One region of the Peribacillus sp. FSL K6-5616 genome, then DNA from elsewhere that is predicted to be linked to it. Evidence: riboswitches for the same ligand, from Rfam matches in the RefSeq annotation. Region 1 holds a riboswitch; each other region holds the start of a gene.
What was found. Region 1 has a riboswitch for lysine ahead of MHB45_RS16315 (aspartate kinase). Riboswitches for the same ligand answer to the same signal wherever they lie in the genome.
Positions count from the first base shown of each region.

Region 1 (7,620 bases):
ATGAAAAAAAGAACCCATATCATAAGATACAGGTTCTTTCATGTTCATGATTAAACTTCATCACTGCCGAAGAAGTTACGGAATTGTTGGATCGTAGTATCACGGTTCAACGCAGCAATCGAAGTCGTTAATGGAATGCCTTTAGGGCAAGACTGCACGCAGTTTTGTGAGTTACCGCAGTTTGCAAGTCCTCCATCACCCATGATCGTATTTAAACGTTCAGCTTTGTTCATTGCACCAGTTGGATGTGCGTTGAATAAACGAACTTGTGATAATGGTTGTGGCCCCATGAAGTCTGAATTGCTGTTTACGTTCGGACAAGCTTCCAAACATACACCGCAAGTCATACATTTAGATAACTCGTAAGCCCATTGACGTTTCTTTTCTGGCATACGCGGTCCTGGTCCAAGGTTGTACGTTCCATCGATTGGAATCCATGCTTTTACCTTTTTCAATGAGTCGAACATACGGCTGCGATCGACTTGCAGATCACGAACAACAGGGAATGTACGCATTGGTGCTAGACGAACCGGCTGCTCCAATTGATCGATAAGAGCTGTACATGATTGTCTTGGTTTACCATTGATAACCATTGAACAAGCACCACATACCTCTTCAAGACAGTTCATGTCCCATGCGATTGCTGTAGTGTGCTTGCCTTGTACCGTTACTGGATTACGACGAATTTCCATTAGGGCGGAAATTACGTTCATATTCGGACGGTACGCTAATTCGAATTCCTCATCATAAGGAGCTGAATCCGGTGTATCTTGACGAGTGATTATAAAACGGACTGTTTTAGTCTCAGATTTAGTTTCAACCATTTTTTTGCTCCCCCTCTTTAGTGTTTCGTAGTGTAGTCACGTTTACGCGGTGCGATCAGTGATACATCTATGTCTTCATAATGGAATTCAGGTGCTTGATCCAAGCCTTTGAATGTTGCCATAGTAGTTTTCATGAATTCCTCATCATTACGTTCTGGGAAATCAGGTTTGTAATGCGCTCCGCGGCTTTCGTCACGGTTTAATGCACCAATTGTGATTACACGAGCCAATTGCATCATGTTTTGCAGCTGTCTAGTGAATGCAGCTCCTTGGTTACTCCATTTAGCCGTGTCATTGATGTTAATTTTCTTGTAACGTTCCATCAGCTCAAGAATCTTGTTATCCGTTTCTTTCAGCTTGTCATTGTAACGAACTACAGTAACATGCTGTGTCATCCACTCACCAAGTTCTTTGTGAAGGACGTACGCATTTTCGTTACCATCAAGAGACATGACTTCATTCCATTTCTCTTGTTCTTGTTTTTCGTACCCTTCATACAATGAAGAAGGAATGGATTCTGAAGTTTTAGCAAGGCCTTCAATATATTTAACGGCGTTCGGTCCAGCGACTGAACCACCATAGATTGCAGAAAGAAGTGAGTTGGCACCAAGACGGTTACCGCCATGTTGTGAATAATCGCACTCACCTGCAGCGAATAAACCTTTGATGTTAGTCATTTGGTCATAATCAACCCAAAGTCCGCCCATAGAATAGTGAACGGCAGGGAAAATTTTCATTGGAACTTTACGAGGATCTTCACCCATGAATTTCTCGTAGATTTCAATGATTCCGCCAAGTTTAATATCAAGTAATTTAGGATCTTTATGTGATAGATCCAGGTAAACCATGTTTTCACCATTAATGCCAAGCTTCATGTTCATACATACGTCGAAGATTTCACGAGTCGCGATATCACGAGGTACTAGATTACCATAAGCAGGGTATTTTTCTTCAAGGAAATACCAAGGTTTCCCGTCTTTATATGTCCAGATACGTCCACCTTCACCACGAGCGGATTCACTCATTAGACGAAGTTTGTCATCGCCAGGGATTGCTGTCGGGTGAATTTGAATGAACTCACCATTAGCATAATTAACACCTTGCTGATAAACGATGGAAGCTGCTGAGCCTGTATTGATCATTGAGTTCGTTGATTTACCGAAAATGATTCCAGGGCCGCCGCTCGCCATGATGACTGCGTCTCCAGGGAATGATTTGATTTCCATTGAAGTCAGGTTTTGTGCTACGATACCGCGTGCTGTTTGCTCATCATCGATAACAGCTCCAAGGAATTCCCAGCCTTCATATTTCGTTACAAGGCCTTCAACTTCATAACGGCGAACCTGCTCGTCCAATGCGTAAAGTAATTGCTGACCAGTTGTTGCACCAGCGAATGCTGTACGGCTATGTTGAGTACCACCGAAACGACGGAAATCAAGAAGACCTTCCGGAGTACGGTTGAACATAACACCCATACGGTCAAACATATGGATGATCGATGGTGCTGCTTCGCACATCGCTTTAACCGGCGGTTGGTTAGCCAAGAAATCTCCGCCATAAACTGTATCGTCGAAGTGGATATATGGAGAATCCCCTTCACCTTTTGTATTTACTGCCCCGTTGATTCCGCCTTGGGCACAAACTGAGTGAGAGCGTTTAACAGGCACTAAAGAAAATAAATCAACCTGTTGTCCCAGCTCTGCTGCTTTGATCGTAGCCATTAATCCAGCTAGACCTCCACCAACGATAACTATTTTACCTTTACCCAATTCTGTCACTCCCTTATTTCCATTAGCCAAGCTATGTTTTTCCTAATTCTTATAAATGAACTCTATCTTCTTATACGAATGCGAAAATTGCGCTGATTCCGATATAAGTAAGAAGAACGAAAACGATCAATGTAAAGTAAGTCATGATTCTTTGCGATCTTGGTGAAACTGTAAGACCCCAGCTCACAGCAAATGACCATAATCCATTAGCAAAGTGGAAGATTGCCGAGGTAACACCAACAATATAGAACACAAGCATGAATGGACTAGAGAAAATCTCTGCCATCATGTCAAAGTTAACTTCAGCACCCATAGCTGCTTGAATTCTAGTTGCCCATATATGCCAAACAAGGAAAATCAACGTTATGATTCCAGTTAGGCGTTGTAGCATGAACATCCAGTTACGGAAGAAACTAAATCTGCCTAAATTGTTTTTTGCTGTAAAGGCAATATAAATTCCGTACACAGCATGGAAAATGAGCGGTAGATAGATGACGACCCATTCTACCAGAATCTTCACGGGCGTATACTCAATTAAATGAACTGCCCCATTAAAAGTTTCTTCTCCTTTTGTTGCCATAAAGTTTACCGATAAATGAAAAATTAGGAATAGACCAATTGGAATTACTCCTAGAAGTGAATGAAGCCTGCGATTCCCAAACTCACGATTTTTTGCCACTAAGTGCCCCCCCTTAATTTGTGAAAAATCATGCAAAGATAAACTGGTGGCTACCTTTTATCTCCGCGTGAAAATACAGTATAGAGTCAAAAAAAATCCTCTATACTTCCTTTACAATTATGTGACATGTCCATTTTACTCCTGACTTCTATGTGCGTCAAGAAAACGGATACAAGAAATCTCTTTTTCAGAATAGATTTTATTGGATTAAATTGGGTATTTTTTGATTGTCAAGATGATATTTTGAAGAAATTTCTAATTAAACTATTAATATCCCGGAATAATTTCTCATTTTTTTCCAATTGTTATTTAAATAAATAAAAAACAGTATAATTTGCAAAAGAAATACGTTTATAATAGATTTACAGAAAGAGGCGATAAATCATGAAAAAAAATATTGCTGCTGCGATAGAAGAAGAGATTCAACCTGAAGAAATTCAAACTGAAGAATTCCAAGTTCCAGCTTTCGGATACGAATTAATCAGAGAAGTTCTATTGAACGATATTCTCGGAAAAGACTCTAATCAAATCCTCTATTGGGCAGGTAAACAATTAGCAAGAAAATTCCCATTGAATGGCGATCAGGAAGTGATTGAATTTTTCCAAAGCGCTGGATGGGGCAATCTGGAAATCTTGAAGTATACGAAACACGAGATGGAATTATCCCTGACGGGTGAAATAATCAGCCGCCGCCTGGATTTACATCCTGATTGTCACTTCCAACTTGAAGCCGGTTTCCTTGCCGAGCAGTTTACACTGCAAAAAAAATTCCTCAGCGAATCAACGGAAGAAATCAAACGCCGCGCAAAAAAAGTGATATTCACCATCCAATGGGATCCAAGAGATCCAATCTAATGAGCCCTGAAAACAGACTTACCCTTTTTACCGGAAGTCTGTTTTTTATTGGACTCCTGACACTTAAGCTAGCACATTTGCATGCTGACCAAGTTTAAATGCCTCATGAAGGGATTCAACCGCCTTCACCATTTCCTTTTCATTGACGACGGTCGAAACTTTAATTTCCGATGTGCTGACCATTTTCACCTGGATGCCTGTATTGGCCATCACTTCAAACATTTCGGCAGCCACTCCCGGATTGGATACCATACCGGAACCGACGATGGACACTTTGGCCAACCCGCTCTCCGTTTCGACTCGGTCGAATCCCAATTGTTCTTTATTATTTTCCAGCACGATCAAGGCCGCTTCCGTATCTTCACTTTTTGTGGAAAAAGATAGATTGGTCGTATCCTCGGCAGTCATGCTTTGTATGATGATGTCCACATTGATCCGGTTTTTCGCAAGCGTCGTGAAGATAGTGGATAATGCACCTAGTGATTGGGGCAAACCATATATGGTGACCCTCGTAATACTGTCTTCAAAAGCAATGCCTCGTACAATTAAGTTTTCTTCCATAGTTGCTTCCTCCTCTATGATCGTACCTGATTCTCTCTCCATGCTTGAACGGACTTCAAGCGGAATTTGATAATTTTTTGCATATTCGACAGCCCTTGGGTGAAGGACGCCCGCCCCCAGGTTGGCAAGTTCCAGCATTTCATCGTAAGAAATGGATTGGAGTTTTCTCGCGCCTTTTATGTAGCGTGGGTCCGTTGTGAAAACACCCGTTACATCCGTATATATATCGCATCTATCCGCATTCAGCGCTGCAGCGATGGCAACCGCCGTCGTATCGGAACCGCCTCGCCCTAAGGTAGTGATTTCCCCATTTGCATCGTTACCCTGGAAACCGGCTACGACCACTATTTTCTTCTCCTGAAGCTGAGCTTGGATCCTCGTGGCATCGATGTTTAAAATCCGGGCATTCCCATGAACGGATTCCGTTTGCATGCCAGCCTGCCAGCCAGTATACGAAATGGCTTCATGTCCTTCTTCAATCAGTGCCATCGTTAACAGGGAAATCGTTACCTGTTCCCCAGTCGTCAAAAGCATATCCATTTCCCTCTTGCTCGGGGATCCGGAAATATCACGCGCCATGGAAACCAATTGGTCCGTTGTTTTCCCCATAGCTGAAACAACGACGACCACCTCATTTCCATTCTCCGCTTCCTCGATTACCCGATTGGCAACATTTTTGATTTTTTCTACGCTACCGACGGAGGTTCCGCCGAATTTTTGAACGATTAATGCCATCCTCATGCACCCTCTCTACTTTTTAGGCAATAAAAAAAGCAATGAGAAATATCTCATTGCTGTGGTCACATATCTAATACTGTAAACACAGTGAGATAGCTCTCCAGGGTATAAACCCTGACAATCCGCCATTTCTTAAATGTCGGACCAGGAGGACAAGGTATGAGTCTTGTCTTCCTTCGGCGTCATCCCCTTTCAAAACCTTTCATGGAAGCTCATACTTCTCCAGGTTTTTACTCTTGAATTCCGCACCTCTATCAGCACTTTTAAGTTGTCTAGTTAAAAATTCCTTTTAATCATAGCATAGAGATTTATCGGTAGCAAGATTATTCTTGTAATTTTCTAACGATTCCCTCGGCTACACCTTTTGGCATGCCAGCTTCCATGATTTCCTCGGCCGTCGCCTCTTTGATTTTCTTCAATGATCCAAAATGCCTTAATAATTGCTTCCTTCGCTTTTCCCCGACTCCTGGAATATCATCAAGCTGGGAATGAACCGCATTTTTCCCGCGTAGCTGGCGATGAAACGTAATCGCGAACCGGTGCACTTCATCCTGAATTCTTTGCAATAGGTAAAATTCCTGGCTCCGTGAATCAAGAGGTACGAGTTCAAGCGGATTTCCGATCATCAATTGCGAGGTCCTATGCTTTTCATCCTTAATGAGGCCTGAAAGTGGAATATCCAAGCCCAATTCATTTTCCAGAATATCCCGAACCGCTTCGACATGTCCCTTTCCGCCATCGATGATGATCAAATCCGGAAGCGGCAGCCCTTCTTTCAATACTCGTGAATACCTTCTTCTGACCACTTCACGCATCGATTCATAATCATCAGGTCCCCGGACCGTCTTGATCTTATATTTTCGGTATTCTCTTTTTTCCGGCTTCCCATCAATGAACACGACTAAAGCGGAAACGGGGTCACTTCCCTGGATATTGGAGTTATCGAAAGCTTCAATTCGATGCGGGGTGTAGATGCCCAGTTGTTTCCCGAGGTTTTCCACCGCATTGATCGTTCTTTCTTCATCCCTTTCAATCAAAGAGAATTTTTCCTGAAGGGCAATGGAGGCATTTTTATTCGCCAATTTAAGCATGTCTTTTTTCGCTCCCCGTTTCGGGTGAATCGTTTTGACACCAAGCAGCCCTTCGGCCATTTCGGCATCCACTGATTCAGGCAGCAAGATTTCCTTTGGTTTAAAGTGGTTCGTAATCTCGTAAAACTGACCGAGGAATGTAAGAAGTTCCTGTTCCGGTTCATCGTAGACCGGAAAAAGCGAAACATCCCTTTCTATCAATTTACCCTGCCGGACAAAAAATACCTGAACGCACATCCAGCCTTTATCATAGGCAAAGCCAAATACATCCCTGTCGATGAAATCGGTCGTCATCATTTTCTGCTTTTCCATCGTAATATCGATGTGGGCAATCTTGTCACGGAACTCCTTGGCCCTCTCGAAATCGAGCTCTTCCGATGCCTCCAGCATTTTTTCAGTCAGTTCTTTTTTTATTTCAGTATGCCCGCCGTTCAAGAACCGGTTGATATCATCGACCATTTTTTTATATTCCTGTTCCTCTACATCATATACACATGGGGCAAGGCACTGGCCAAGGTGATAGTAGAGACAAACGCGATCCGGTAACGTATTGCATTTTCTTAGGGGATAGATGCGGTCGAGCAATTTTTTCGTTTCGTTAGCTGCAAATGCATTCGGATAAGGACCGAAATATTTCCCTTTGTCTTTTTTGACTTTTCGCGTAATGATTAGACGCGGGTGTCGTTCCGCAGTCAGCTTGATGAAAGGATACGTCTTATCATCCTTTAGCATGACATTATATTTTGGGTCATGTTTTTTGATTAAGTTCAACTCTAAAATAAGAGCCTCGATATTGGAAGAGGTGACGATGTATTCGAAATCCTCAATCTCGTTCACGAGTCGAAATGTTTTCCCATCATGAGATCCCGTAAAATAAGAACGGACACGATTTTTCAACACTTTCGCTTTGCCTACATATATGATCGTTCCCTGACGATCTTTCATTAAATAACAACCAGGTTGATCGGGAAGAAGGGCAAGTTTATTCTTTATTTGTTGATTCATGCATTCAGCCTCCTGTTCTCCCATTTTTACAATCATTATATATCAAGATAGCGAAAAAAGCTTCAAGTCCGCAGACTTGAAGCTTTTTTTAGCTAACT
Region 1 covers NZ_JBBOYT010000001.1:3,399,057-3,406,676, forward strand. The annotation lists gene sdhB (succinate dehydrogenase iron-sulfur subunit) at 51-824, opposite strand; gene sdhA (succinate dehydrogenase flavoprotein subunit) at 842-2,593, opposite strand; gene MHB45_RS16305 (succinate dehydrogenase cytochrome b558 subunit) at 2,664-3,272, opposite strand; gene MHB45_RS16310 (YslB family protein) at 3,657-4,127, shown strand; gene MHB45_RS16315 (aspartate kinase) at 4,191-5,423, opposite strand; lysine riboswitch at 5,512-5,688, opposite strand; gene uvrC (excinuclease ABC subunit UvrC) at 5,750-7,522, opposite strand.

Region 2 (7,620 bases), 780 kb from region 1:
GTCTCAAATACATCGAGGACTGCTCCCTGAAGATGTCCTTCCCTCATGACAGATAGTAAATCCCCTTCATCTATCAATGCACCGCGGCCAACGTTGATAAGGTAAGCGTTGGGTTTCATGGCTAAAAGAAGGTCCTGGTTAATGATATGATAAGTGGAATTTGTTAAAGGAAGGGTTAGGACCAAATAATCCAGATCTTTTACAAATTCACCCCATTGATCTGGAGTAAAGTGGAGATCCACGAGTGTTGCTTGTTTTCCACTAAAGCTTAACCCATGTACATACATATCAAATGCTCGAGCTTTACGTACAAGTTCAGCGCCAATCGATCCAAGTCCGGCGATCCCGATTGTTTTCCCTTTTAGGGTTTCAGAAATGAAAGGATCCCACCTCCGCTCCAATTGCGATTGTTTCATCCGAGGACCGTCTTTCACTATGTCCAAGAGAAACAAAAATACATATTCAGAGATGTAAGCACCAAATTGGTCCATAATTCGAGTTAATGTAATGTTTTGAGGTATCGATTGGTCTGCAATCAAATCATTGACCCCTGCTCCCATTGATTGAAACCAGCGAACGGATGAGGCAATTGGCTTACATAGTAATTGTGTCGGGAAATTCCACCCCAAAATAACTTCAGTGCCTGGTAAATATTTTTCTGCTTCCTCCAAAGTTTTCGCTGTCTTTACCGATATGAACCCACTATTGCGGATACGATCAGCATAAGCATCGACCTCTGTCTGAATAGGACTAAATACAAGAATGTTTGGTTTGTGTGTACCCCCCATTGGCTCTCTCCTTATTGATTCTTTAAATATAGTATAAATTCTTCCACCTGAGTCGTACATGGATAAAAAAGCAGTGCATTACTTTCGAGTATGCACTGCTTTTTAAAATTTCTCCAGAATCATTCGTTTTATTTATTTAACAAAATGGCTTCTGCGTTACCAGGCTGCAGAGCTGTTTGCAGTGTTCTTTTTTCTTCATCGTTTAAAGGGACCATTGGTAAGCGGACACCTCCAACATTTAATCCCCGCATATTTAATGCTGATTTTACTGGTGCCGGGCTTGGTGCAGCAAATAATGCTTTCATGATTGGAAGAAGGGTACGATGTGCAGCGGCAGCACCATGGACATCACCATTTTTAAAGCTATTGATCATTTCTTGCATTTCATTACCAATTATGTGTGAAGAAACCGAAACGATGCCTGCTCCACCGATGGCTAAAACCGGTAATGTTAACCCATCATCGCCGCTGTATAAAGTAAAATCACTAGTTGTTTTGCTTATGATTTGTGCCATGGCATCCAAGTCACCGCTTGCTTCTTTTACTGCCACGATATTGTTAATTTTTGAGAGACTAACAATCGTCTCCACTGACATGTTTACAACGCTTCGTCCTGGAATATTATATAGCATTACCGGTAATGATGTGGAATGGGCAATAGCGCTAAAGTGCTGAAATAATCCTTCTTGAGACGGCTTGTTATAGTAGGGGGTAACGAGCATGATTCCGTCGACTCCTGCTGCCTCCGCTTGCCTTGTTAAGCTGATGGAAGCTCTCGTGTTATTTGAGCCGGTTCCAGCTATGACTGGAACTCTTCCATCAACAACTTCTACAACAAATTTGAATAAATCCACTTTCTCTTCTTGAGTTAATGTAGGGGACTCTCCAGTAGTACCGGTTATTACTAATCCATCAGAACCATTAGCAATTAAATAGTTTACTAAAGTTCTCGTAGCATTAAAATCAACCTCTTCATTATGATTGAACGGGGTAACCATTGCGGTTAAAACTTGGCCAAAATTCATAACTTCACACCCTTTAGTATAATTTTTAAAAATATTCAGAGGTGGTTAGGGCCATTCAGGAGTAAACGCAAAAAAGCAACAACGAGGATTCGCTGCTGCAGTAGAAACAATATTTACCAAAAAAATGTTTCCGCGCATAAGATAGCCCTCCATATAGTTTCCTATATGACAGTCCTGTATTTATTCAATAGCAGAACCAGCTTCAAGAACATGAGATTCTTTCCGCTTCGGCAAATTCCCCTTTCCACAATAGTCATAGGATCTCATTCTCCTCAAAATGTGTACTAATGGTCTTTGCTCCTCTATCCTCACTTCAAAAGATTCCGAAGTAAGAAAATATTTAATTGATTGTAATATAACAGGGAATCCATTCTGTTGCAAGCCTAATTATGAAGTTTTTTAAGAATGCTAGAAATCTATGGAAATGGCTAGAGTATTGGGGTGGATTCATCTTTATTAGTTATTATGTAAAACTCAATATAATAGTTTTATAAAACAAACTGTATGAAAAGTTTTACCCTTTTATAGTCAGTTTTTACAATTGATATATCTTATAGAAGGAATTAGTATTTATCTTATGAATACCTAGAATAATGATCAAGGAGGAGGATAACATGACTAATGCAAAACTAACAAAGGATAGAAAAGATATGAAAATTCGTGATGTTTGGGAAGCAAGAAAACGAATAGCTTCAATTGTAAGTAGAACTCCATTGATTCAATCTACTATACTATCAGAAAAAACTGGCCGTCCTGTTTTCTTAAAGCTTGAAAATGTCCATGAGGTTGGAGCATTTAAAGTAAGGGGAGCTGCCAATAAGATACTCAGCTTGAGTGAAGAAGCAAAGAAACGTGGGGTTGCAACGTTTTCAACTGGAAACCATGGTATGGCTGTAGCATATGTAGCAAAAAAAATAGGGATTGATGCTGTTGTATGCATTTCAAATCGAGTACCAAAAGCAAAAGTTGATTCATTAAAAAGACTGGGAGCTCAAATTGAGATAGTTGGTGATAGCCAAGATGCCGCAGGAGAGCGTTGCTATGAGCTGGAAAGAGGGAAAGGATTAACGGTGATTCAACCATTTGATGATCCTCACGTCATAGCTGGACAAGGAACAATTGGCTTGGAATTGTTAGAGGATCTTCCTAATCTAACAGATGTAATTGTTCCCCTTTCAGGTGGTGGGCTTCTCTCCGGAATTGGCTTGGCATTAAAGTCATGTGATCGTGACATAAGAGTAACTGGTGTTTCAATGGAACAATCAGCCGTCATGTATGAAAGTTTGAAAGCTGGTAAACCAGTAAAACTAGAGGAAAGCGAGACACTCGCTGATAGTTTATTAGGTGGAATTGGCCTTGATAATCAATACACGTTTGAAATGGTCCGGCAATATATAGATGATGTGGTACTCATACCTGAAGATGAGATTGCATTTAGTATGGCTTTGATGATGGATAAACACCGAATCATTATGGAGGGCGCGGCAGCAACGGGAATTGCGGCTGTTTTAGGAAACAAAATTCCTCAGCAAGATGGTGATATCGCCGTTATTATAAGTGGACAAAACGTTGATCTTTCGATACTGCTTAAGTTAATCCAAAATTATACCTGTGAAAATAAAGGGTGAGCTTATCTCCAATAGCAGTGACATCAGTCTTGATAATTTGAAAATTAAAAGCGGTTTTTTAGGATTGAGAGAAGGGCCAGGGAAGCATAATATGGCATCCAAACATTACGTGCCATTGAACTTCTCTATTTACATGAAATCGATTCATGAGGAATTTAATTAAATCATAATCAAGTGATAAATGGCAGCAGCAATTACAGGGACATGGTAATTTCGATTGTTAAATCAGCAATGAATGGTACGAGTATTTCATTGGTGAACGAGTTGCCAAACTGGCGAAAGGGGATACATGCAATTAAGTTCTAACAGCCATGTAAATATGTACAATCAACTAGCGATGACCTTCTAACTGAGATCCATATTACAAACCCTAACCCCGAAAAATTACTACAGACGAAGCAAAAGATGCAGGCTGTATTTAAGAAAAACCACACCAATTCAATCATGTGATAAAAATGGGAGAGAACAAACTTCAAGACGCAATCCCTATCCGTCTTGGCCAAGAATTTGAAACACATAGACTTGTAGTAGAACGTAATTTTAAAAATATTACCTCAATAAAAAGCGGAGTACAGTAGACGGTATCCTGATAATATGGTTTCCTATAAATAGTAGTTTTTTATCTTTTTTAATCTTTAGATGGTCAGAGGGGGACAACATGAGATTAACTATAAAGGATGTTTTAAATTACGAGATTATGAAAAAGGCAAGAATTATAACTGGAAAAGACTTTGAAAACGAACGATATATTCAATGGATTTCTGTGATAGAGATGCCCGTGGAAAATTTTGTTCGTAAAAATGAGGTTGTACTAACGACTGCTATTGGATGTAACAACGATGTTGAAACATTAAAAACGTTTGTACAAGATGTTATAGACTCTGAAGCATCAGCACTGTTAATCGCAACGGGAAGGCATATATTCGATATTCCAAAAGAAGTAATTGATTTAGCAGAGAAGCATAATTTCATGATTATAGAACTCCCATGGGAACTCCGTTTTTCCAGGATTATTGAAAAGGTTATGAAAGAGATTAACGATATTCATTACAAAGAACGGGAAAAATCAGAGAAGGTACAGCAAGAGCTGTTGAAGTTAATTCTTAAAGAAACAGACCTTAACCATATTACAAAATTCATCCAAAGACTTATTGGCTGTTCAATCATCATTACCGACCGATCAGGATCAATTCAAGAAATAAGTAGCCATACTCAAAGCTTTATTAAAGAGTGGAAGAGTTATGTTTTACAGGGAATTCTTCCTTTAAGGAAAGAAACATACATAGAAACGCATGATCCTATGTTTCAGAAGTTTCAAATGATTGAAATAAAAGATCAGACAATACTACAGCTTCCAGTGCTGCAGGTTTTAGGGGATGCACAAGGCTATATATTTGTGTTGTTACCTCGTAAGACATCTGTAGATTCCTATTTAACCCAATATCGCGTGAATGTGTTAGAGCACTCAGCTACAACAATCGCTCTTTGGCTTTCAAGAAAAAATGCCGTTGAGGATACGAAAATGCGTCTTCGCAGTGATTTTGTACAAGAGCTTGCCAAAGGTGAATTTGTTTCAAGTGATCAGGCAAGTTCAAGAGCCAAATTACTCGGATACAATATAAAGCTGCCTTACGTTTCCATTGTAGGGTACCCTGAAAATCTAGAGGTGCTTTTTCGGAAGCGAAAACAAGATGATGATTCATTTGAGCATTGGCTTGAAAATATGATTCGCTATATTGAAGAAGAAATTTATTACGCAGCACAATCTCTTAAACGAGAAGTAATGATGACATACCAAGGGGAACAGCTCCTTATTTTTCTTGAAATCCCTAGCAAAACTGAAAATGAAAACGCTACAAATTTCTTAGACCTAGTAGAACGCCGCTTAGGAAATTTACTTCCAGAGGTTATCATATCTTGGGGAATAGGAAACTACAGTGAAGATTTTAATGGATTTGCAGAAAGCTATCAACATGCAAACGTTGCTTTAAATATTGGAAGACGTAAAAAGGGAACAGGGAATCGTATGATGTACGAGAAAACACGGGTTGACCGAGTGCTCTTAAATCTTGCTCAGAATAACGAAATGAAAGAAGTCATAATGTCAACGATTGAACCACTTGTTCAATATGACAATCAGCGTAATATGGATTTAATTGAGACCTTTAGTGTATATAATCAGTTTCAAGGTAATGTAAGCCAGACGGCAAGGTCATTGAATTTACATAGACAGTCCTTGTTGTACCGCCTAAGAAAGATTGAATCATTGACAGGACTTTCTCTTATAGATCCAGAGGATTTATTTTTATTGGATTTAAGTATTAAGACTTGGAAATTGGGTGTAACTGAAAAAATAACACAACAAAGATAAAATTCGGAGATAGAAACATACGGTAAGTAAAGGTCCTAATGTATAAAACCGGTAAGGTGAAATGCTAAAAGGTGACTCAATCAATGCTGAACAGGCAAAAATTGCTGAAGAATCAAGTACGGTAGCTGTATTGCACTAGAACGTGTACCGGCTGATGAAGAATATCATCTTGTTAAACGTAAATACGTTGTACCGTTTGTAGGTGGTTGGCGGACTGCTTCGATAATATTTCCTATTTTCAGACTCTCCCTTTGTCCAAAGCATAAATGCATACCCCATCACCGATACCCTTACCAAGATTATGAATTATTGTCTCAAAAGGGCTTTTTACAATCCTATGAATTTATTGAGATATTTACTTATTATTCACAGTATTTCCAGGAGGATGACCAGTAGTCTATTATTCTCAAGGATCCGAAAAAGTTAGACCGTCATGAAAATCTAGTAACAAAGATTTTCATGACGGTCTATTTTGTTTTTCTAGGTGAAGTAGTATTGGGACGAATAACCTAGTTTCATGATTAATCGTCTTTTTTGAACTTCGTAGTTAGAATGCATTCCTTATAAATAGAAAGTCTTGTTGAAAGGATAAAATGTATGGTTTTTTGGTCAGCTTTTTCGATTTTATTAAATTTTATAATTTGTCTACAAACTTGTTTGAATCTTCATACATTTTTGCGGATGATAGAATTTTCGTTCTACCATTATAATGAACCCATAGAGTTAAAAAAATTAAAAACTTAGTTGAACGAGGAGGGAATGTTCCATGTCATTTGGAACTGCAGAGTATAAAGAGAGAATTCGTAAAACAAAAGAGAGAATGGCATCAAAAGGGATTGAAGTATTACTTATTACAGATCCGGCAAATATGAACTATTTATCCGGTTATGACGGTTGGTCCTTCTATGTACATCAAATGTTAGTGATTATTAGTGACGAAGATCAACCGATTTGGATTGGAAGGGGGCAAGATGCAAACGGGGCCAAAGTAACAACATGGCTTTACCACGAAAACATCATTCCGTACCCAGACGATTATGTACAATCTGATACAAAGCACCCAATGGACTTTGTAGCCGATATTGTAAAACAAATTGGCCAAGATAAACGTTCCATCGGTGTTGAGATGGAAAACTATTATTTCACCGCAAAATGCTATGAACAGCTGAAAAAGGGACTACCAAATGCCTCGTTTCAAGATGCAACGCTTTTAGTAAACTGGGTTCGTAATGTGAAATCAGATCTAGAGATTGAGTACATGAAGCGTGCTGCAATAATTGTTGAAAAAGCAATGATGGATGGAATTGGACTAATCAATGAAGGTGTTCGTGAATGCGATGTAGCTGCAAAAATTTTCCATTCTCAAATCACTGGAACAGAAGAATTCGGTGGTGATTATCCAGCAATTATGCCACTGCTTCCATCAGGAGAGAAAACATCAACTCCACACTTAACGTGGACAGATGAACGCTATAAACAAGGAGATACAGTGATTCTAGAATTGGCTGGTTGCTATAAGCGCTATCACTCACCACTCGCAAGAACAGTGAATATCGGTCAACCTTCCGAAAAAATAAAAGCGCTTTCAGAAGTGGTTGTCGAGGGATTGAACACGTGTCTTGACATGATTAAGCCAGGCATTGCATGTGAAGAAATTGAAGAAACCTGGAGAAAATCAATCAAGAAAAGCGGGATCATAAAAGAGTCACGACTTGGATACGCAATGGGACTTAACTATCCTCCTGATTGGGGTGAGCATACGGCTAGTATCCGTAAAGGAGATAAAACGATTCTTCAGCCGAATATGA
Region 2 covers NZ_JBBOYT010000001.1:4,183,587-4,191,206, reverse strand. The annotation lists gene MHB45_RS20300 (D-2-hydroxyacid dehydrogenase) at 1-788, opposite strand, end outside; gene dapA (4-hydroxy-tetrahydrodipicolinate synthase) at 917-1,813, opposite strand; lysine riboswitch at 1,948-2,126, opposite strand; gene eutB (hydroxyectoine utilization dehydratase EutB) at 2,428-3,441, shown strand; partial or broken gene MHB45_RS28370 (lyase family protein) at 3,876-4,019, shown strand; gene MHB45_RS20285 (PucR family transcriptional regulator) at 4,100-5,812, shown strand; gene MHB45_RS20280 (M24 family metallopeptidase) at 6,579-7,620, shown strand, end outside.
Region 2: linked by a shared signal. The riboswitch ahead of dapA (4-hydroxy-tetrahydrodipicolinate synthase) and the one ahead of MHB45_RS16315 (aspartate kinase) in region 1 are both predicted to bind lysine.

Region 3 (7,620 bases), 1.2 Mb from region 1:
GGCAATCCCATCCCCTTAGCAAACCCGGGATCAAAGGACAGTAATTTGAATTCTTTAAAAAATACGGTACAAGTGAAAATGAGAATAAAGGAAACCGTCATCATCATATATACATCGGACATGACCATTGACGCCGTCTGTCCGAATAAAAAGGTATCCAATCCGCTTTGGTTTCCATACTCGCTCTGCTGGATTTGCGTAAGCATCACAATTCCGAAACCAAAGAAAGAGGATAAGACGATTCCCAAGGCCGCATCCTGCTTGATCTTACTGTATCTCGTAAGCACACTGATCAAGAAGACAGCGACTAAGCCAGCCAGGGCGGCACCTATCAAAAAGTAGGAAGTGGATTTCACTCCAGTTAACATGAAGGCGACACAGATACCGGGTAACGCTGCATGTGCGAGCGTGTCGCCAAGCAAAGACTGCTTTCTGAGGTAGGCAAAGCTGCCGATGACCCCGCTGCTTAATCCGAGGAACATCGTGCCAAGCAATATCCACCTTGTATTTGGATCGGTGATAATGTCCATTATATTCATCGTGTACACCTCATTTTAATAAAAGGCCGGACTTTGTGTCTGATAGTATCGCTAGGCGGCCTCCATATGTTGCCTGTAGGTATTCGGGAATGAACACTTCATCTGTCGGACCTATTTTCATCACCTTCTTATTCAATAACATCGTCCAGTCGAAATATTCCTTCACGGTGGATAGGTCATGGTGCACAACCAGAACGGTTTTGCCTTTTTCCTTCAATTCCATCAGCAATTGTATGATCGCTTTCTCTGTTGCGGCATCCACCCCTACGAACGGTTCATCCATAAAATAAATATCCGCTTCCTGTGCCAATGCACGGGCCAGGAATATCCGTTGCTGCTGTCCGCCTGATAGCTGGCTGATCTGGCGGTTTGCGTATTCAGCCATCCCCACCTTCTCCAGGCACTCCATCCCCTTCTGCCTTTCGGACTTCCCAGGTCGCCTCAGCCATCCAAGATGACCATATCTGCCCATCATCACGACATCAAGTGCGTTGGTCGGAAAATCCCAATCCACTGACTCCCGCTGTGGTACATAGCCGATACTCTTCCTCATCGATTTATAAGTAGAGCCCTTTATCGTAATGTGCCCCGATATTTTTGGGATCAATTCGAGTATCCCCTTTATCAAAGTGGACTTCCCTGCTCCATTGGGGCCTATGATTCCGATTAAATTCCCTTCCGGCACCTCAAATGAGACATCTTCGACAACCGGCTTCTTATGATAAGCAATCGTTAAATTCTCGACCTTCAAAGCTGCTTGATTCATAGTTTCTCCCCCCTATTTCAAAGCACGGACGATGGTGTCCGTATTATGACGGACCATTCCGATATACGTTCCTTCTTCCGTCCCTCTTTCACCCATGGCATCCGAGAACAATTCACCGCCGATTTCCACTTTATGGCCCTGCTTACCTGCTCCTTGAATGACAGCCTCGATAGCCTTCCTCGGTACGCTTGACTCTATGAAAATCGCTTTTATTTTGTTCTCCACAAGATAGTTCCGCATATCCGTCACATCTTTTGATCCATATTCCGATAATGTATTGATCCCCTGGAGCCCTCTTACGTCCAGGCCATATGACTGCCCGTAGTATCCAAAAGCATCATGTGCCGTAACGAGCACCCGTTGATCTTCAGGCACTTTATTGATTTCCTCATGGACATATTTATCAAGTTCCTCCAATTGCAGAACGTACTCCTCATAATTTTCACGATACTCCGCTTCATGGTCCGGGTCCTTGGCAATCAATTCTTTCTTAACTGCCTCCGCCGCAACGATCCAAAGCTTTACATCAAACCAAACGTGGGGATCATGCTCCGTTGCACCCACTTTGCGAAGTTGGTTCTCCTTGAAGTCTTCCGTTACGGCAATCGTCGGTTTATCCTTGCTCATCATTTCAAATATATCCGTCATTTTCCCTTCAAGATGCAATCCGTTATAAAAAATCATATCAGCCGAATCCAGTGTCTTCACATCACCCTGCGTCGCTTTATATAGATGGGGGTCGACTCCCGGTCCCATTAAACTTGAGACCTCGACATGTTTACCGCCGATATTCTCAACCAAATCCCCAATCATTCCCGTTGTTGTAACGACATCCAGCTTGCCATTGCCATTATCGCTTTCGGCCGTATCATTGCCGCACCCCGTTAAAACCAGCAATGCAGCAAGCACGCCTCCAATAGATTTAAGAAAACCCATCCATATTCCCTCCCTTTTTCATCTTTCTAAAATAGTTTGCCATGTGCAAAACTAAGTGTAAATTTTTTTACATTGTCGTAAATGCTAAAAAGTTTCCTCTACACAACTTATTTTATACTATACACAAATATACAAAAAAAGTGCAACTATTTTTAAACATTTCAAAAAGGCAAATGACTTTTACATACAGCAAAAACTGTCAGGAAGCTCCACTAGGCAGCTTCCTGACAGTCAGTCATTCCGTATGATGAAATTATATTTATATTGTGGAGTTTTACTGGTGAACATAACTAGAGGAGCTATTTCTGGACGACGTGAAATTCACGAGTAAACGCGGTTTCCGCGCATAAAGCCGCGGACTTCTTGACGGGCATTGCCACTCATTTCTCCTGTTTCAAGGAAATGGCCAAGTACGCAAATCCCAATTCGATTCCGCAAAGCACAAACAAGGTGATTAAAGTTTGGAACATCATGATTTCCTCCTCCTCTAAGACTTAGACCAATCTTAAAGGATGAAACCAATACCATAACAAGACCTTATTTGAAGAAATCTTCAGCAGTCCCACACTGTTCCCTTGCCCTGAAATGGGTTTCATACTGTACAATATAAAAAAAGAAAAACGGTGATACCATGACAAATATTAAAGAAATAGCTCAATGTGCTGGTGTATCTGTCTCAACAGTGTCTCGTGTATTGAATGATCATCCATATGTAAGCCCCGATAAAAGAAAGAGCGTCTTAGAAGCGATCAATCGTTTGAATTATACGAGAAACATCAACGCCATTCATCTTTCAAAAGGGAAAACCAACCTTATCGGCGTCATCATCCCCTTCAACAATCACCCATATTACGGGGCAATCGTTAACGGAATCACAAAACAGGCAAATGCAATTGGCTGTCATATCGTCATCTTTCAAACAAATTATGACAGGGAGAAAGAGATCCAGGCTTTTAATATGCTGCAAATGAAGCAGCTCGATGGCATTATCGTTTGTTCAAGGATTTCGGAAATGAAAATCCTCTTGGATTATCAAAAATACGGACCGATTATTTTATGTGAAGATACCGCCCAGGCTGAATTCTCATCCATCAGCATTGATCATTATGCAGCTTTCTCCTGTGCCCTTGAGTACGTGATTGCTAAAGGATATAAGAAAATCGGATACAGCCTCGGCCGTAAAAAGAGCAGAAATAGTTCCCATCGTACAAAGGCCTTTAACGATATCATGAGTAAACATCAACTGATAAACAATGAAGCATGGCTGTTTGAAGGCAGTTATCACATCAAAGACGGTGAACAATTGTTTCAGGAATGGAATTCGATGATGGATAAACCTGAAGCCATCATCATCACGAATGATGACACGGCGGCGGGCTTCATTCTTACCGCTAGGAAATCGGGTATAAGGGTACCGGAAGATGTGGCCATTCTCGGCTTCAATAATGATAGCCTTGGCGAAATGCTCGACATCACGACCATTTCCTTACCGCTGGAATGGATCGGGAAAATGGCAGTGGATCTCTTTGAGAATCCTGAAGAGGTCAAACATGTAAAACTGGACTATGCCCTAATAAAACGGAAAACCGTTTAGTTATCAGGATGTGCTATATTTTAGTATATCGTCACTTGATTCTTCCTTCCTGCCTTCATTCATTAACTAGGAAAAAATAACCACATAAAATAATCATTGCGATATCCCAGAAGTTATTTTATAATTTTGATATAGTAAAGTTTACTCAATTACTAGCAATCTATTAGCGATTGCATGAATTTCATGAGTAAAATCGTCCGACGTCACCTGTCACCTACAAACTGACGCCAACGATTTTAGAAAATTGAATACTTCCTCATTTACCGATGAGTTAGAGGCTGCAGCTTATAAAAGTAAAACGGACGAGATTCTGGAAAATTAAAGACTCCGTTTGAAAGGATAAGTTGCCGAAGTTAGGGTATATTCCATGTATATTCTTGCTGGCGGTGTAACCGAATAGGAACACCACTGTCACGTTTTTTTTAAAAGCGTGGGGAGCTATCTTCGGAAGGATAAACGGGTTTATTATAAACAGCCGTCGATCTTTTTCGACTGCTGTTTTTTTATTTTTCGTTCCCTTCCAATAAAAAGGAGTGTAACATCAATTGTCAAATTCACAATCACCTTCAAGCCCTACTGAATTGAAAAGGAGCCTGAAAGCGCGTCATTTAATGATGATTTCATTAGGTGGAACGATAGGAACAGGTTTATTTTTAGCAAGTGGCGGTGCCATTCATTCAGCCGGTCCCGGCGGTGCCTTGGTGGCATACGCGGTCATCGGCATCATGGTTTATTACTTAATGACAAGTCTTGCAGAAATGGCAGCGTTCATGCCAGTGGCCGGTTCGTTCCGTGTCTATGCATCCAAATTCGTCGATCCGTCCTTCGGTTTTGCGATTGGTTGGAACTACTGGTATAACTGGGCAATCACCATTGCCGCCGAATTGGCAGCCGTTGTCTTAATTATGAAGTTCTGGTTCCCGGATAGCCCTTCATTTATCTGGAGTGCCATTGCGTTAATCACTATGTTTCTTATCAATTACATGTCAGTTAAAGGTTTCGGGGAAACAGAATTCTGGTTTGCCATGATCAAGGTCGTGACAGTCGTCATTTTCTTGATTACGGGTGTTCTGATCATTCTCGGAATCATGGGTGGGAATGACCCAATCGGTTTTTCCAATTTCACAATGGGCGAAGGTCCCTTTAACGGAGGGTTCTTCACGATTCTAGGCGTATTCATGGCTGCCGGCTTTTCTTTCCAAGGAACGGAATTGCTTGGAGTGACTGCTGGTGAAAGTGAAGATCCAGAAAAAAATATCCCAAAAGCGATCAGATCCGTTTTCTGGCGCATCCTCTTGTTCTATATCCTTGCAATTTTCGTTATTGGAATGATCATTCCGTTTACGGATTCACGTTTATTGAGTCAAGATGTTGCCGTAAGTCCATTCACGCTTGTATTTGAACGGGCCGGCCTTGCATTTGCTGCATCCATCATGAACGCGATCATTTTATCATCCGTACTCTCTGCCGGTAACTCTGGCATGTACGCTTCAACCCGTATGTTATGGGACTTGGCACGTGATGGGAAAGCACCGAAATTCCTAGGTAAGTTAGATAAAAGAGGAGTGCCCGTGAATGCACTTATCGTGACTTCTTTAGTTGGCTGCGTTGCATTCTTAGCTTCATTTTTCGGGGATGGCGTCGTTTATATCTGGTTATTGAACGCTTCAGGCATGGCAGGATTCGTCACCTGGGTAGGGATTGCGATTGCCCATTATCGGTTCCGCAAAGCTTACGCCGCTCAAGGCCTTGATATGAATGCTTTACCATTCCGGGCAAAAGGCTTCCCATTCGGACCTATATTCGCACTTGTCCTTTGTATTATCATTATCATCGGACAAGGCTATCAGGCTTTCAGCAGCGATGGGATCGACTGGAATTCAATGTTCGTTTCCTACATTGGCTTGATTCTATTTTTCGTTCTATGGTTCGGCTATAAAATTAAGCATAAAACGAAAATCATTCCGCTTGAGGAATGTGACCTTAAATCAAAATAATACGCAAAGGACCTGTTCTTCCCTAACCGGAGAAGAACAGGTCCTTTTTTCATTTCAAATGATAAACACGGCATTCATATGGTTGCAGGGGTTTGCTGGAGATTCCTTCTTCCTCCTGATCATAATTGCCGATCAGCTTTGTGGCAGAATATGCATGCAGCTCTTCAGGCAAAGTATAAGAGGCCTGCTCTTCTTTAAAGTTGCACAGCACCAACAGCTTTTCTTCCTCAAACGATCTCGTGTAGGCAAATATTCGTTCATCATCCGGCAACAGCAGTTCAAAACGGCCATAAACGACGATATCATGTTCCTTGCGCAGTTGGATAAGCTTTTTATAAAAATGAAAAATGGAATTCGGATCATTGTAAGCCTTTTCTGCATTAATCTCGGGATAATTGGGATTAACCTTAATCCAAGGGGTCCCTTTCGTGAATCCTGCGTTCCGGGAGTCATTCCACTGAATAGGTGTCCTCGCATTATCCCGGCTGCGGGCGTGGATGGCTGACATCATCCGCTCTTTTGACCAGCCATGAGAATGGACGAGTTCGTCATATGAATTCAATGTTTCGATATCCCGGTATTCATCGATATTTTCAAATGCAACATTGGTCATTCCCAGCTCTTCCCCTTGATATATATAAGGTGTACCTTGCAGCATATGAAGACAAGCGGCAAGCATCTTTGCGCTTTCAATACGATACTTTCCATCATTACCAAACCTTGAGACAACCCGGGGCTGATCATGGTTGTTCCAGTATAAACTGTTCCAGCCATCCCCCTCCAAACCAGTCTGCCACTTAGAGAGGATTCGCTTTAAATCGGTTAGCTTCCATTTATCGTTACTCCATTTCCCTTCTGGTCCCCTCCCCAAATCCATATGTTCGAATTGAAAGACCATATGTAGCTCACCACGATCTTTACCTGTGAACAATTGCGCTTCCTCCGGTGTGACGCCTGGCATTTCCCCAACCGTAATCACGTCATGCCCAGAAAGTGCCCGTTGATTGATTTCCTGCAGAAACTCATGTATGCGCGGTCCATTCAGGAAAAAGGGGCTTCCATCACCATACTGCTTCTCATGATGAACGGCTCCATCTGAATAGCTTTGATCTTTTGAAAGGAAGTTGATGACATCCATCCGGAAGCCATCGACACCCTTATCCAGCCACCAAGTCATGATGCTGTAAACTTCTTCACGGAGCTTAGGGTTCTCCCAGTTTAAATCCGGTTGTTTCCTGCTGAATAAATGTAAATAATATTCATCGGTTCTTTCATCATATGCCCATGCTGAACCTTTAAAAATCGACTCCCAATTATTTGGCTCTTTCCCATTCCTGCCAGGTTTCCAAATATAGTAATCACGTTTCGGATTGTCTTTTGAGGAACGGGATTCCTCGAACCATGGATGTTCATCTGAAGAATGATTGACCACCAGATCCATCATGATCTTCATTCCACGTTCATGAACGGCCTTCAACAACCTATCGAAATCGGCCATGGTCCCGAATTCAGTCATGATTGCTTTATAATCACTGATATCGTACCCATTGTCATCATTGGGAGATTGATAAACTGGGGATAGCCATATCACGTTCACACCCAGCTCTTGTAAATAATCTAGCTTCATCAAAATCCCGTTTATATCACCAATACCATCGCCATCACTATCCATAAAACTCCTTGGATACACTTGATACACAACTGCCTCTTTCCACCATGCTTTGTCCATGCTTTTCCCCCTTTTTTAGCCGCATTGACACAATCCTTACACCAATACCCTATTATAAA
Region 3 covers NZ_JBBOYT010000001.1:4,638,969-4,646,588, forward strand. The annotation lists gene MHB45_RS22585 (metal ABC transporter permease) at 1-539, opposite strand, end outside; gene MHB45_RS22590 (metal ABC transporter ATP-binding protein) at 550-1,305, opposite strand; gene MHB45_RS22595 (metal ABC transporter solute-binding protein, Zn/Mn family) at 1,318-2,241, opposite strand; gene MHB45_RS22600 (LacI family DNA-binding transcriptional regulator) at 2,873-3,835, shown strand; lysine riboswitch at 4,100-4,284, shown strand; gene MHB45_RS22605 (amino acid permease) at 4,381-5,832, shown strand; gene MHB45_RS22610 (glycoside hydrolase family 13 protein) at 5,882-7,561, opposite strand.
Region 3: linked by a shared signal. The riboswitch ahead of MHB45_RS22605 (amino acid permease) and the one ahead of MHB45_RS16315 (aspartate kinase) in region 1 are both predicted to bind lysine.